DNA from 4 places in the Pseudomonas sp. nanlin1 genome. Region 2 is predicted to be linked to each of the others. Evidence: predicted binding sites of a transcription regulator. Region 2 holds the regulator's gene; each other region holds the start of a gene.

Region 1 (3,651 bases), 750 kb from region 2:
GCCCAATGCTGGGGCTGCGAAAACACCGGTGAGTATCGCACCGACAATGCCACCGATCCCGTGCACGCCGAAAGCGTCCAGGGAGTCGTCGTAGCCCAGCTTGCGCTTCAGGCTGGTGGCGCAGAAGAAGCAGATCACACCGGCCGCCAGGCCAATGATCAGCGAGCCCATCGGGCCGACGGTACCGGCCGCTGGTGTGACTGCCACCAAGCCTGCAACCACACCCGAAGCGATACCCAGGGCGCTGGGCTTACCGTGGGTCAGCCACTCAGCGAACATCCAGCCCAAGGCCGCAGCTGCGGTAGCGATCTGGGTGACCAACATCGCCATACCGGCAGTGCCATTGGCCGCTGCGGCGGAGCCGGCGTTGAAGCCGAACCAGCCTACCCACAGCATGGCCGCGCCGATTAGGGTGTAGCCCAGGTTGTGCGGCGCCATCGGGGTGGTCGGGAAGCCTTTACGCTTGCCGAGCACGATGCACGCCACCAGGCCAGCAATACCGGCGTTGATGTGCACCACGGTGCCGCCCGCGAAGTCCAGTACGCCCCAGTCCCACATCAGGCCACCATTGCCCGACCACACCATGTGAGCGATCGGCGCATATACCAGGGTGAACCACACACCCATGAACACCAGCATCGCGGAGAACTTCATGCGCTCAGCGAAGGCACCGACGATCAGGGCAGGCGTGATGATGGCGAAGGTCATCTGGAAGGTGATGAACACCGCTTCCGGGAACAGCGCCGTGGCGGAGGTCAGGCTGGCGGGGGTGACACCGCTCAGGAAGGCTTTGGACAAGCCGCCCACGAAGGAATTGAAGTTAACCACGCCTTGTTCCATACCCGTGGTATCGAACGCCAGGCTGTAGCCGTACACCATCCACAGGATGGAGATCAGGCCGGTGATCGCGAAACACTGCATCATCACCGACAGGATGTTCTTGGAACGCACCATGCCGCCGTAAAACAAAGCGAGGCCGGGGATCGTCATGAACAGCACGAGTGCGGTAGCGGTGAGCATCCAGGCGGTGTCGCCGGAGTTGAGGACGGGGGCTGCCGCCTCCTCTGCCATGGCCAGGCCTGGCAAAGCGAGGGACAACAGGGCTCCTAGCCCTGCGAATTGACGCAGAGTCATATTGTTTTCTCCTGGGGCTTTGAGTATGGAAGGTTAGATCGCGTCGGTATCGGTTTCGCCGGTACGGATACGAATCGCCTGTTCCAGATTGACCACGAAAATCTTCCCATCACCGATTTTGCCGGTGTTGGCGGCCTTGGTGATCGCTTCGATAACCCGGTCCAGGTCTTTGTCGTCAATGGCGACATCGATCTTCACCTTGGGCAAGAAATCGACCACGTACTCGGCGCCACGGTACAGCTCGGTGTGACCTTTTTGCCGGCCGAAGCCTTTCACTTCAGTAACGGTGATGCCCTGCACGCCGATCTCGGACAGCGACTCGCGCACGTCATCCAATTTGAACGGCTTGATGATGGCAGTGACTAGCTTCATGAAACTTTCTCCCGAATTTGGTGGACTTGCCCCAGGAAAACAAACCCGACTCAAGTCTAAGCGCAGTGTCTGGCTTTGTAACGCATCGTCGATCATGGCATCCGTTGACCGACACCAGAAAACCGCTCCTGACGAAAACACTTCCCGCGGAGCTCTGCACGGCATTCGTCACAGCGACTGCTTCAGTGCGTGGGTCAATTGCCAATAAGCAGAAAGCTTGCCATGTCGCCCCAATCATCAAATTAAAGGGGATAAACCCGGCCTTTGATCAGGAAACAACCAGCCGCAGAAATGTCGCGCACCCAATCGGTGCGAACGCCCGGCCTAGCGCGCACAAAAACCGTGCAACGCTTGGGCGCCATCGAGCCCGGGCCCTGGCGTGCTACACTGCCCACCTTCAATTCAGGAGCCCGCCCATGCTAGCGCCCAAAGCCTTTCTCGACGCCCTGAGCGACCAAGCTTCGCGTCTGTTCAGCGGTGACACCACGCAGCCCCGTGCCGAACTCGAAAGCCAGTTCAAAGCCCTGCTGCAAAGCGGCTTCAGCAAGCTCGAACTGGTCAGCCGAGAAGAATTCGACAGCCAGATGGTCGTATTGGCGCGCACCCGTGCGCGATTGGAGAGCCTGGAAGCCCAGGTCGCAGCACTCGAAGCCAAGCTCGCTGCACCTGCACCATAACGTACCGCGCAAGCCGCTGGACGCCGCTGCAAGCCCTCCTTAAACTCCATCGACGTATCTGATGGATCGGTGTCGATGAACCGCAATGAACTGCGCAAGGCCGATATAAACCTGATGGTGGTTTTCGAGACCCTGATGCAGGAGCGCAACGTTACCCGCGTCGCCGAGAAGCTTTTTCTCGGCCAACCCACCGTCAGCTCTGCGCTCAACCGCCTGCGTACTTTATTCAACGACCCGCTGTTCATCCGCGTGGGCCACCGCATGGAGCCTACCGCCCGCGCCGAAGAGCTCATCAAGCACCTTTCGCCGGCGCTGGATGCCATGTCCATTGCTCTGAGCCTGAGCCACGACTTCGACCCGGCTAGCAGTAATATGACCTTTCGCATCGGGCTCTCCGATGACGTCGAATTTGGCTTGCTGCCGCCCTTGCTGCGAGCGTTGCGCCTGGAAGCGCCCAAGGTGGTGTTCGTGGTGCAGCATGTGGACTACTGGCGTATTCCCGATCTGCTTGCATCCGGTGATATCACCGTAGGCATCAGCCAGACCCGCGGGCTACCCGCCAATGCCAAGCGCAAGTTGCTGCGACGCATGCGGCCACGGGTACTGCGCGCCGACAAGTCCGCAACCCCGCTGACCCTCGACGAATACTGCGCACGCCCCCATGTGCTGGTGTCACACACGGCCAACACCAGTGGCATCGCCGATGAGTGGCTGCACGAAATCGGGCGCTCGCGCCATGTGGTGCTGTCGGTCCCGCAATTCAGCTCGCTGCCCGCGCTACTGGCGGGCACTGACCTGCTCGCCGGCCTGCCCGATTACACCGCCGACGCCATGGCCGCCGCCGGCAATCTGTTCGCTGAACCGCTGCCATTCGATACCCCCAGCCTCGACCTGTCCATGGTCTGGCTGAGCATCATGGACACCGACCCCGCCGAACGCTGGTTACGCGCGCGGCTGGAGGCCTTTATGGGTGACCTGCCACCGCCCGTGCCCTTGTAAACACAACGCCTACCGCCTGGGGTATCCTTTCGGCCCTCGATATGCTCAGAGCCCGAAGTCCTGATGTCTGCGTTTGCCCCTGCCACCGCTCTACACTCGCCCTTGCCCGCCGTACTGGTGGGCCCACTGCTACGGCGCCTTGAACCCCAACGGGTGGTGCTCTGGCTGGTGGCATCGAGGCGCTTGAGCCTGCAATTGCAGTTGCATAGCCCCGGGGCACAGGTGGCGACCTTCGCGCTCAATGAGGAACATTGCCAGGTGGTTGCCATTGGTGTGCACGCGTTCGTGCACCTGGTCGATGTCAAATTGGGCGCTCCCCTGCCCTTCGACCAGTCCATCGGTTACGACCTGCTAATCGATGAGCCCGGCCCAGGCCAGCAAGGCATCGCCCAGTGGGCCCCTCACTTGCTGTATGACGGTGCACAGCGGCCCAACTTCGTGCTGCGCGAGCGCATCGACCAGATCCTCC
Region 2 (3,651 bases):
CGCCAAGGTCATCAACGATAACAACACCTCCGAAGGCGAGAAAATCGTCTACGACACCGTCAAGCAGGTGGTGAATGCCGGCCGTGCGAATGGCTCGAAAGTGACCGCTCCGCGGCCACGCATCGACATGGTGATCCAGCCGAAAAAGAAACCCGACGCGCAGAAGGCCCAGTAATGGCAATTCTGAAAGCCCAACACCTGGCCAAGAGCTACAAGAGCCGCCAGGTTGTCCGCGATGTCAGCCTGTCCATCGAGAGCGGCCAGATCGTCGGCCTGCTCGGCCCTAACGGCGCTGGCAAAACCACCTGTTTCTATATGATCGTTGGCCTGGTACAGGCCGACCAAGGTCGCGTACTGATCGACGACCTCGACGTCAGCCATCAGCCCATGCATGGCCGCGCACGCTCGGGTATCGGCTACCTGCCCCAGGAAGCCTCGATCTTTCGCAAGCTGTCGGTGGCCGACAACATCATGGCGATTCTTGAAACGCGCAAAGAACTCGACAGCGCTGCGCGTCGCCAAGAGCTCGAAAGCCTGCTACAGGAATTCCATATCACCCATATTCGTGACAACCTCGGCATGAGCCTGTCCGGGGGTGAGCGCCGCCGTGTGGAAATCGCCCGGGCTTTGGCCACCGCGCCCAAGTTCATCCTGCTCGATGAGCCGTTTGCCGGTGTCGACCCTATCTCGGTGGGCGATATCAAGCAGATTATCCAGCACCTTAAAAGCAAGGGCATTGGGGTTCTGATCACCGACCACAACGTTCGCGAAACCCTTGATATCTGTGAAACCGCCTACATCGTCAACGACGGCCAGCTGATCGCTGAAGGTGATTCCCAGGCGATTCTGGCCAACGAACTGGTGAAGGAAGTCTATCTGGGCCACGAGTTCCGGCTCTAGACTTGGCTGTCACTGGTCACCAATGATCGCGTTTTGGCATTAATTGAGCTTACGCCCTAGGCAAACACGGGGTGTTCAGGCATATAATTTGCTTACGACATAAAACTGGGCACCCCGGTGCCCTGTAGTGGATGGCGCGTTGCGCCGGCGAATAAGGTGTTAAGCCCCTGCCATGAAACCATCGCTCGTCCTACGAATGGGCCAGCAACTGACGATGACACCGCAGTTGCAACAGGCTATCCGGCTTCTCCAGCTTTCGACCCTTGACCTCCAACAGGAGATTCAGGAAGCGCTGGAGTCCAATCCAATGCTCGAACGCCAGGAAGAAGGCGATGATTTCGACAACAGTGACCCGCTTGCCGATCACGTCGAACAGAAAGTCACCCCAGAGGTGCAGGAGCCGAGCTTCCAGGAAAGTGCGCCGACCGTAGACAACCTGGAAGAAGGCGACTGGAGCGAACGCATCCCCAATGACCTGCCGGTCGATACCGCCTGGGAAGACGTTTACCAGACCAGCGCCAGTAGCCTGCCGAGCAACGACGACGATGAATGGGACTTCACCACCCGCACCTCGGTTGGCGAGAGCTTGCAGAGCCATCTGCTGTGGCAGCTGAACCTGGCCCCGATGTCCGATACCGACCGGTTGATCGCGGTGACGCTGATCGACTGCATTAACAACCAAGGCTATCTCGACGAGACGCTGGAAGAGGTGTGCGGGTCGTTCGACCCCGAACTGGACATCGAACTGGATGAAGTCGAGGCCGTACTTCACCGTATTCAACAATTCGAGCCTGCGGGCATTGGCGCGCGCAGCCTAAGCGAGTGCCTGCTGCTGCAATTGCGCCAACTGCCCGCCAATACCCGCTGGCTGGCCGAAGCCCAACGTCTGGTCCGCGACTTTATCGACATGTTGGGCAGCCGCGATTACAGCCAGTTGATGCGGCGCATGAAGCTCAAAGAAGACGAGCTGCGCCAGGTGATCGAGCTGGTGCAGAGCCTCAACCCACGCCCAGGCTCGCAAATTGAGTCTAGCGAGCCGGAATACGTAGTCCCTGACGTCATCGTGCGCAAAGACAACGAACGCTGGCTGGTGGAGCTCAATCAGGAGTCAGTACCGCGCCTACGGGTGAACCCGCAATATGCCGGTTTCGTACGGCGTGCGGACACCAGTGCCGACAACACCTTCATGCGTAATCAGTTGCAGGAGGCCCGTTGGTTCATCAAGAGCCTACAGAGCCGCAACGAAACCCTCATGAAGGTGGCGAGCCAGATCGTCGAGCACCAGCGTGGTTTCCTCGACTACGGCGATGAGGCCATGAAGCCACTGGTACTGCACGACATCGCCGAAGCGGTTGGCATGCACGAATCGACTATTTCCCGGGTCACTACCCAGAAATACATGCATACCCCACGGGGTATCTACGAACTGAAATACTTTTTCTCCAGCCACGTGAGCACCTCTGAAGGCGGTGAATGCTCGTCCACCGCCATTCGCGCAATCATCAAGAAACTGGTCGCTGCGGAAAATCAGAAAAAGCCGTTGAGTGACAGCAAGATCGCTGGTTTACTGGAAGCACAAGGCATTCAGGTGGCCCGTCGCACTGTTGCCAAGTACCGCGAGTCATTGGGCATCGCACCGTCCAGTGAGCGCAAGCGTCTAATGTAGTAAGTGCACCTAGGCCGGCCACCTGACGATGTGCCACAGCGTTCCAGCGGCAAACATCAACGTTTGCCTCTTTATGCACTGGCAATAAGGAGAAGCGGTATGCAAGTCAACATCAGTGGGCACCAACTGGATGTGACCGGCCCGATGCGCGACTACGTGAGCGAAAAACTCGCCCGGCTCGAACGCCATTTCGACAAGATCACCAATGTGCAAGTCATTATGGAGGTCGAGAAGCTCAAGCAAAAAATCGAAGCCACCCTGCATATTCCTGGTGGTGAAGTGGTCGCCAACGCAGAGCATGACGACATGTATGCCGCCATCGACCTCCTCACCGACAAGCTAGACCGCCAACTCAAGAAACATAAGGAAAAACAGCAAAGCCTGCTGCAAGGTGCGGCGGCCCGCTGATACTCCCCCATGATCCGACTTGAAACTATCCTGACCCCCGGCCGTTCCCTGGTGAACGTGCCGGGCGGCAGTAAAAAACGTGTACTCGAACAAATTGGCAACCTGATCGGCGAACAAGTGCCCGACATGGAAGCGCAAGAAGTGTTCGAAAGCCTGGTCGCTCGCGAAAAACTCGGCTCCACGGGCTTTGGCAATGGCATAGCCATTCCACACTGCCGCCTGAAGGGTTGTCACACCCCTATCAGCGCCCTGCTTCACCTGAAATCCCCGGTTGACTTCGACGCCATCGACGGCGAGCCGGTCGACCTGTTATTCGTGCTATTGGTGCCTGAAGCGGCCACCGATGCTCACCTCGAACTGCTCCGGCAGATCGCTGAAATGCTGGATAAGAAAGACATCCGAGAAAAACTACGTTCAGCCGAAAGCAACGAAGCCCTGTATAAAGTTGTATTGGACTTCCAGAACGGTTCCTAACCATGCGTTTAATTGTCGTCAGCGGCCGCTCAGGCTCAGGAAAGAGTACTGCCCTCGCGGTGTTGGAGGACAACGGCTTCTATTGCATCGATAACCTGCCTGCCGGCCTATTGCCAGAGCTGGCTGAACGCTCGCTTATCCATACCGAGCTGTCGCAGCCTTTGGTGGCGGTGTCCATCGATGCACGTAACTTGCCAAGCCAT
Region 3 (3,651 bases), 2.5 Mb from region 2:
CGCCCCTGGCATCCAAGACAAGTTCGGCGAGCGCAACCACACCGTAGGCACTCAGATCGACATCGTGCCGACCGTCATGGGCCGTTTGGGCGGGGAGATCACCCACCAATGCTGGGGCCGTGACCTGCTCAACTTGCCTGAAGGCGATAAAGGCTTCGGCATGATTAAGCCATCCGGTAGCGAACAGATTGTCGGTTTGCTCAGCGGGGACAAATTGCTGGTGGAGTCGGCGGAAATGGAGCCCCGGCTCTATCGTTTCCAGATGGGCCGTGACGCCAAGGGCGAGGTCATTCCCGACACCGGTGAAGTAGCCGGCATGCGGCAGAAACTCGACTCCTTCATCCAGACCGCCACCAAGAGTCTGCTGGACAACACGTCCGGGGCGACGGTCAGCAAGCAGGAGTAAGCCAGAGCTGATCACATAGGGGCCCTTCCGGGCCTCTTCTCGTTTTACCAAGATGAACGATGGCGCAGGGCATGGGTCAAGTTATAAGAGTTGTTTCGCGCAGTCACCGGCCTGTTTTGCTGAGGAGATGCACCGTAATGAAAGAGTGGGAAATCCAGTACCTGGACAAGGACGGCGACATTGAGCGGATGACGTTCGAGTGGCCTAACCAACCCAGCATTGAAGAGGCAGCCGATAAAGTGCGCAAGCTGCTTTTTCCGGTGGCCGCTGAGCTGGACGTGGCCGACTATCAGGGCAAATCCGACGCACCAACGGCCAAGTCGCTGCAAGAACAAAATGCTGTGCATATCATCAAGATCAATGAAGTCCCTTAAACATTTTCCATGATCTAAGCCTTGGCACCTGCCAAAGCTTCGCGTTACTCTGCGGTCGAGGCCTTCGGGCCTTACCTGTTGCAACACCGCTCGATTCCTCGTCTATGGGCGCGCTCAGCGTCTATCAGTTGCTCTTTCCATTGGCATAGGGAGGTCCTGGAAGTACTGAAAGTCTATCCATCATTGTTGATTGAGGAGGACGATTCATGAGCACAGCCTACCAAGAAGACATCAGCAGCAACGTGTTGCGCCGTATGAAAGAAGGCGGCTTCGATTTTGCCCGCATCCACCCCATTGAGTTTTATGCCGTGTTCCCAGACGAGGACCGCGCGCGTACGGCTGCCGGTAAGTTCAAGGGGGAATCGCTGAATGCGCAAGTCAGCGAGCGCGATGACGGCGCATGGCACCTGGAACTGAGCAAGGTGATGTATGCAACTTATGGGGGCATTGGCGATTTCGAACAAGACTTCGAGGCCGTGATTGAACCTTTAGGGGGCGAAATCGAAGGCTGGGGCGTCAAGCATGAGGTCAGAAGGCCTCAGGCTTGAGAGTAGGCCATGGGCGGGCTAACCCGCCCTTGGTTGTTGTATGGTCAGCGGCCGTCTACTCACGAGGTACTGGCAAAAAAAAGCCACCTTGAGCACAGGTGGCGGAAAGGGAAGTCTTGATAAATTTGGCCTGACGTAACCTTGTCTGACAGGCTTTTAGTCCAGCGATGAGCTAATTGTGAATAAAGTCTTGCAGCCAGTGAAATCAAGTCTGTCTATGCTGGTCATAGCCATAAGCCGCTCTTTGACCGCTTCGCAATGAAGCGTGGGTAATTAAGCGTAGGCCCTGGTCGCACACTATTGGTGCGCTGCGTGTATTTAGCATCTGCAACCTATTGAATTACAACAATTTATGCCGATGGCACGGGCCTTGCGAAGGTTCCAGGGTTCGGGTGACAAGGAGTACGGCATGGTCCGCAATTTTTATGATGAGATGTACGATGCCGGCGGCGTGGTTCGCCCGCATTACCGAGAGTTCGCCCGATGGTTGGCCGACACCCCTGACGAGCTGTTGGCCCAGCGCCGGCGTGAGGCGGATCTCCTATTTCACCGCGCCGGCATCACGTTCACCCTTTATGGTGACGAGCAGGGCACCGAGCGGCTGATTCCGTTCGACACCATTCCGCGCAGTATTCCTGCCAGCGAATGGCGTGTCGTCGAGCGTGGGTGCATACAGCGGGTTAAAGCGCTGAACATGTTTCTCGCCGACCTTTACCACGATCAGCGAATCATCAAAGCGGGCATCATTCCTGCCGAGCAAGTCCTGGCCAACGAGCAGTATCAGCTGGCGATGCAGGGCCTTGACCTGCACCGTGAGATCTACTCGCACATTTCCGGTGTCGACCTGGTGCGTGATGGCGACGGCACCTACTACGTGCTCGAAGACAACCTGCGCACCCCGAGCGGCGTGAGCTATATGCTCGAAGACCGCAAGATGATGATGCGCCTGTTTCCCGAGCTGTTCGCCGCGCAACGCATCGCGCCCATCGACCACTACCCGAATCTACTCCTCGATACCCTCAAGAGCTCCAGCCCACTGGACAACCCCAGCGTGGTGGTCCTTACCCCCGGTCGCTTCAATAGTGCGTTCTTCGAGCACGCGTTCCTGGCGCGGGAAATGGGCGTCGAGCTAGTAGAGGGGGCCGACCTGTTCATCCGCGATGACCGGGTGTTCATGCGCACCACCGACGGCCCCAAGGCGGTGGATGTGATCTATCGCCGGCTGGACGATGCCTTCCTTGACCCTCTGGCGTTCAACCCGGAGTCGATGCTGGGGGTGCCGGGGCTGCTCTCGGCCTATCGTTCCGGGAACGTAGTTCTGGCTAACGCTATCGGCACCGGCGTGGCGGATGACAAGTCCGTCTACCCCTTTGTCACGGACATGATCCGCTTTTACCTGGACGAAGAGCCCATTCTGAAAAACGTGCCCACCTGGCAGTGTCGAAACCCGAGTGAGCTGTCCCATGTACTGGCCAACCTGCCTGACTTGGTGGTCAAAGAAACTCAAGGCTCGGGCGGCTACGGCATGCTGGTGGGCCCGGCGGCCAGCGCGGCCGAGATCGAAAACTTTCGCGCGCGCATCAAGGCGCGTCCCCATGCTTATATCGCGCAGCCGACCCTGTCGCTATCGACCTGCCCGACATTCGTTGAAAACGGTATTGCCCCTCGGCACATCGACTTGCGGCCGTTCGTCCTGTCTGGGCGCGAAACTCGCGTGGTCCCTGGAGGCCTAACCCGCGTCGCCTTGCGTGAGGGCTCCCTGGTGGTCAACTCCTCCCAGGGCGGTGGTACCAAAGACACCTGGGTCGTCGAGGATTGAAGGATGCCTGCCAATGTTAAGTAGAACTGCCTCGGATCTTTACTGGATGTCGCGTTACCTGGAGCGAGCGGAGAACCTCGCCCGTATGCTGGACGTGAGCTACTCGTTGTCCTTGATGCCCCAAGACGGTCGAGGTGACGGGCTGGATGAAATTTCCATGCCGTTGCTGATCACCGGCACTCTGGAAGACTACGTCGAACGCCACGGCGAGCTGCACGCAGAGCGGCTGTTGCACTTTTTTGCCCTCGATGCGGCCAACCCGGCCAGTATCTACAGCTGCCTGGGGGCGGCACGCGCCAGCGCCCACGCAGTGCGCGGGCGGATTACCGCCGACATGTGGGAAAACATCAACGCCACCTGGCTGGAGATCCGTGGGATCGCCGCCCAGGGGGTGACACGCTACGGCATGAGCCGGTTCTGCGAATGGGTCAAGGAGCGCTCCCACCTGTTCCGTGGCGCAACCTATGGCACCATTATGCGCAGCGACGCTTTCCGTTTCATTCG
Region 4 (3,651 bases), 2.7 Mb from region 2:
CCTCGTCGCTGGTCGGTCGCTCGGTGATCACCCAGACTGGCACCGCAGTGGTCGACACCACTAAGGGCCTGACGGGCTCGGTAAACGTGTCGTCTTCAAGCACTTCTACCACCGTGGGCGTGTACGACAGTGCCGACAAGCTGGTGCGCACCATCGACCTGGGCACCCAGAGCGCCGGCAAAGCTGACTTCACCTGGGATGGCAAGGATGGTGATGGGGTTGTGGTCGACCCGGGTACTTACACCTTTAAAGCTGTCGCCACCATCGATGGCACCTCGACTGTCATGTCAACCAACCTGCCAGCGACGGTCAATAGCGTTTCCCTTAGCAGCACTGGCGGTGAAATGGTGCTTAACCTCGCTGGCGGGACGACTGTCGCCCTGTCCAAAGTACAAACAGTCGGAATTTAAGCCGGGTAACGGCACAGGAGTTGAACCATGTCTTTCAATATCGGCCTCAGCGGCCTTGCAGCAGCCAACAAGGCACTGAACGTTACCGGCAACAACATCGCTAACGTTGCCACCACCGGTTTTAAATCGTCGCGCGCCGAATTCGCCGACCAGTACGCGGCGTCGATTCGCGGCACTTCTGGTAAAACCTCTGTGGGCAGCGGCGTGACTACGGCCGCCGTTTCCCAGCAGTTCACCCAGGGTAATATCACCTCGACTGGGCAGAGCCTGGACCTGGCAATCAACGGCAACGGCTTTTTCGTCTTGAGCGACAACGGTTCGAAGGTGTACACCCGTTCCGGCGCGTTCTACAGCGACAAGTCCGGCAACATCGTCGACGTCAGCGGCAACAACCTGCAGGGCTATTCCGCTGACACCGATGGCAAGTTGCAGACCGGTGTGCTCAGCAACTTGAAGATCGACACCTCGAACCTGGCGCCCAAAGCGACCTCGAGCATCTCCGAGACCGTCAACCTGAACTCCAGCGCGACCACGCCGTCGGTGACCACGTTCGATCCGGCCAACTCGGCCAGCTATAACTACACCTTCAACACCGATACCTACGACAGCCAGGGCAACCTCCACGCGCTGAACCAGTACTTCGTCAAAAACGATACTGACAACACCTGGACCATGTATTCCACCATCGACGGTGTTACACCTAACGACCCTGGCGCAGTTCCTGTGGTGCCGCTGGTCAATACCCTGAGCTTCAACTCAGACGGTACCTTGAAAGATATCACCGTACCGACCGGCTCCACGGGTTGGACGGTAAAGACTGACGGCACCCTGGCGCTGACCGACTGGGTTCCTGCCGCCAAGGCCGCCGACGGCACCTGGGCTGGCAACGGTGCGGCGCCTAGCGCTACCGGAATCACCCTGGACCTGCTCAGCACCACCCAGTACAACGCAGCGTCCGCGACCACTTCCAAGGACCAGAACGGCTATGCAACCGGCGAGTTGACCGGCCTGAGCGTCGATGGCTCGGGTAACCTGTTCGCCAACTTCACCAACGGCCAGGACAAAGTCATTGGCCAAGTGGTCATGGCCAACTTCGCCAATACCCAAGGCCTGACGCCGATTGGCGGCACCAACTGGAAAGAGTCGTTCGCCTCCGGTGTTGCGATTATTGGCGAGCCTGACACGGGCACCTTGGGCGACATCAAGTCCTCGTCCCTGGAAGATTCCAACGTCGACCTGACGGCTGAGCTGGTCAATTTGATCAAGGCGCAGAGCAACTATCAGGCGAACGCGAAGACCATCTCCACGGAAAGCACCATCATGCAGACCATCATCCAGATGACCTGATGCGCGTACGTCACTAAGAAAAGCCCCGACCTGGTTCGGGGCTTTTTGTTGACGGTTGCCGCGCGATTGCCGCATGCGGCCAGTTGGCGCCGTATTTCCGTCTCGACATATTTTGACGCCTAACACTACAAACCTCACAGCCCAGTAAATTCGGGAGCTGGAGAGAATATTTACAGGTTGGCCCGCTAATTGCTCTAGTCCATTCAGAACCTTTCCAAGCGGCATTCGCCCGTCAGAGGAGTCAATCTGTGGACAAGATGCTTTACGTGGCAATGACCGGTGCCAGCCAGAACGCACTGGCACAAAAGGCCCATGCCAACAACCTGGCCAACCTGACCACCAGCGGCTTTCAGCGCGACCTGGAACAGGCGCGTTCGATGCCCGTCTTCGGCGACAGCTTCCCATCGCGTGCCTACGCCATGACGGAAAAGCCGGCCACCGATTTCAGCGCCGGCGCCCTGATGGAAACCGGTCGCGACTTGGACGTCGCCGTCGATGGCGATGGCTGGATTGCCGTACAAGCCCCTGACGGTAGCGAAGCCTATACCCGTACCAGCAGCATGAACGTCGATGCCCTGGGTGTATTGCGCACCGGCAATGGTTTGCCGGTGATGGGTAACGGTGGCCCGATTGCCGTGCCGCCCGAGCAGAAAATCGAAGTCGGTATGGATGGCACCATCAGCGTTCGCGGCATGGGTCAGAACCCCTCGGCGCTTGCTCAGGTGGACCGCATCAAGCTGGTCAAACCCGACCTCAGCACCATGGTCAAGGGCACTGACGGCATGATCCACACCAAGAGCGGCCAACCCGCGGCAGTAGACGGCAACGTGCGGATGGTCTCGGGTTTTCTGGAGGCCAGCAACGTCAATGCCGTGGAAGAAATGACTTCGGTACTGGCTTTGTCCAAGCAATTCGAACTGCACATCAAGATGATGGGCACCGCCAAGGAAGACGACGAGGCGATGGCCCGGGTCTTGCAAGTTAGCTAATTAACAGCCTAATTATCAGCCGCTCGCGCCGTAGAACAGGCGCACGAGGAGATACACCATGCTTCCAGCTCTTTGGGTCGCCAAGACGGGCCTGTCCGCACAGGACACCAACCTGACCACCATTTCCAACAACTTGGCCAACGTTTCCACCACCGGTTTCAAGCGCGATCGGGCTGAGTTCCAGGACCTGCTGTACCAGATCAAACGCCAGCCTGGCGCCCAGTCGACCCAAGACAGCGAGCTGCCGTCGGGCCTGCAAGTGGGTACCGGTGTGCGTATCGTCGGCACCCAGAAGAACTTCACCGCCGGTAGCCTGCAGACCACCGACCAGCCGCTCGACCTGGCGGTGAACGGCCGTGGTTTCTTTCAGGTGATGCAGCCTGACGGTACGGTTTCCTACACCCGTGACGGTACTTTCCACCTGAACGCTGACGGCCAGATCGTCACCGCCAGTGGCTTGGCGCTGGAGCCTGCGATTATCGTCCCGGCCGATGCCCAGACCTTCACTGTCGGCACCGACGGTACGGTGTCCATCACCACCGCCGGTAACCCGGCGTCGACTGTGATCGGCAACCTGCAAACCGCTGACTTCATCAACCCGGCCGGCCTGCAGGCCATGGGCGGCAACCTGTTCCTGGAAACCGCTTCCAGCGGCGCGCCGCAAGTCGGCACCCCGGGCTTGAATGGTTTCGGCACGACGCTGCAGAACACCCTGGAAAACTCCAACGTGAGCACCGTGGAAGAGCTGGTCAACATGATCACCACGCAACGGGCTTACGAGATGAACTCCAAGGTGATCTCCACCGCCGACCAGATGCTCTCGTTTGTTACGCAGAACCTGTAACTCAGCCAACGTAGTTAACCAGCAACCTGTGCGCCGCCAGCGCCGGCTACACCGTGAGGTC

What was found. The regulator sigma-54, encoded in region 2, starts transcription at its own class of promoters, with help from an activator protein. The targets are predictions, from matches to a motif close to ANTGGCATNNANNTTGCTNT.
Region 1: the regulator sigma-54 is predicted to act here: its motif matches at 1,712-1,731, upstream of glnK (P-II family nitrogen regulator).
Region 3: the regulator sigma-54 is predicted to act here: its motif matches at 1,686-1,705, upstream of QCL65_RS08010 (circularly permuted type 2 ATP-grasp protein).
Region 4: the regulator sigma-54 is predicted to act here: its motif matches at 1,934-1,953, upstream of QCL65_RS08845 (flagellar basal body rod protein FlgF).

What each region holds. Positions count from the first base shown of each region.
Region 1 is NZ_CP124218.1:5,312,667-5,316,317, forward strand. It holds gene QCL65_RS24520 (ammonium transporter) at 1-1,134, opposite strand, end outside; gene glnK (P-II family nitrogen regulator) at 1,168-1,506, opposite strand; gene QCL65_RS24530 (accessory factor UbiK family protein) at 1,923-2,183, shown strand; gene QCL65_RS24535 (LysR substrate-binding domain-containing protein) at 2,259-3,182, shown strand; gene QCL65_RS24540 (alkaline phosphatase family protein) at 3,246-3,651, shown strand, end outside.
Region 2 is NZ_CP124218.1:4,562,531-4,566,181, forward strand. It holds gene lptA (lipopolysaccharide transport periplasmic protein LptA) at 1-175, shown strand, start outside; gene lptB (LPS export ABC transporter ATP-binding protein) at 175-900, shown strand; gene QCL65_RS21080 (RNA polymerase factor sigma-54) at 1,073-2,566, shown strand; gene hpf (ribosome hibernation-promoting factor, HPF/YfiA family) at 2,666-2,974, shown strand; gene ptsN (PTS IIA-like nitrogen regulatory protein PtsN) at 2,984-3,448, shown strand; gene rapZ (RNase adapter RapZ) at 3,451-3,651, shown strand, end outside.
Region 3 is NZ_CP124218.1:1,707,723-1,711,373, forward strand. It holds gene QCL65_RS07995 (LTA synthase family protein) at 1-406, shown strand, start outside; gene QCL65_RS08000 (hypothetical protein) at 544-780, shown strand; gene QCL65_RS08005 (ribonuclease E inhibitor RraB) at 987-1,328, shown strand; gene QCL65_RS08010 (circularly permuted type 2 ATP-grasp protein) at 1,738-3,147, shown strand; gene QCL65_RS08015 (alpha-E domain-containing protein) at 3,161-3,651, shown strand, end outside.
Region 4 is NZ_CP124218.1:1,875,252-1,878,902, forward strand. It holds gene QCL65_RS08835 (flagellar hook assembly protein FlgD) at 1-410, shown strand, start outside; gene flgE (flagellar hook protein FlgE) at 438-1,757, shown strand; gene QCL65_RS08845 (flagellar basal body rod protein FlgF) at 2,006-2,746, shown strand; gene flgG (flagellar basal-body rod protein FlgG) at 2,805-3,590, shown strand.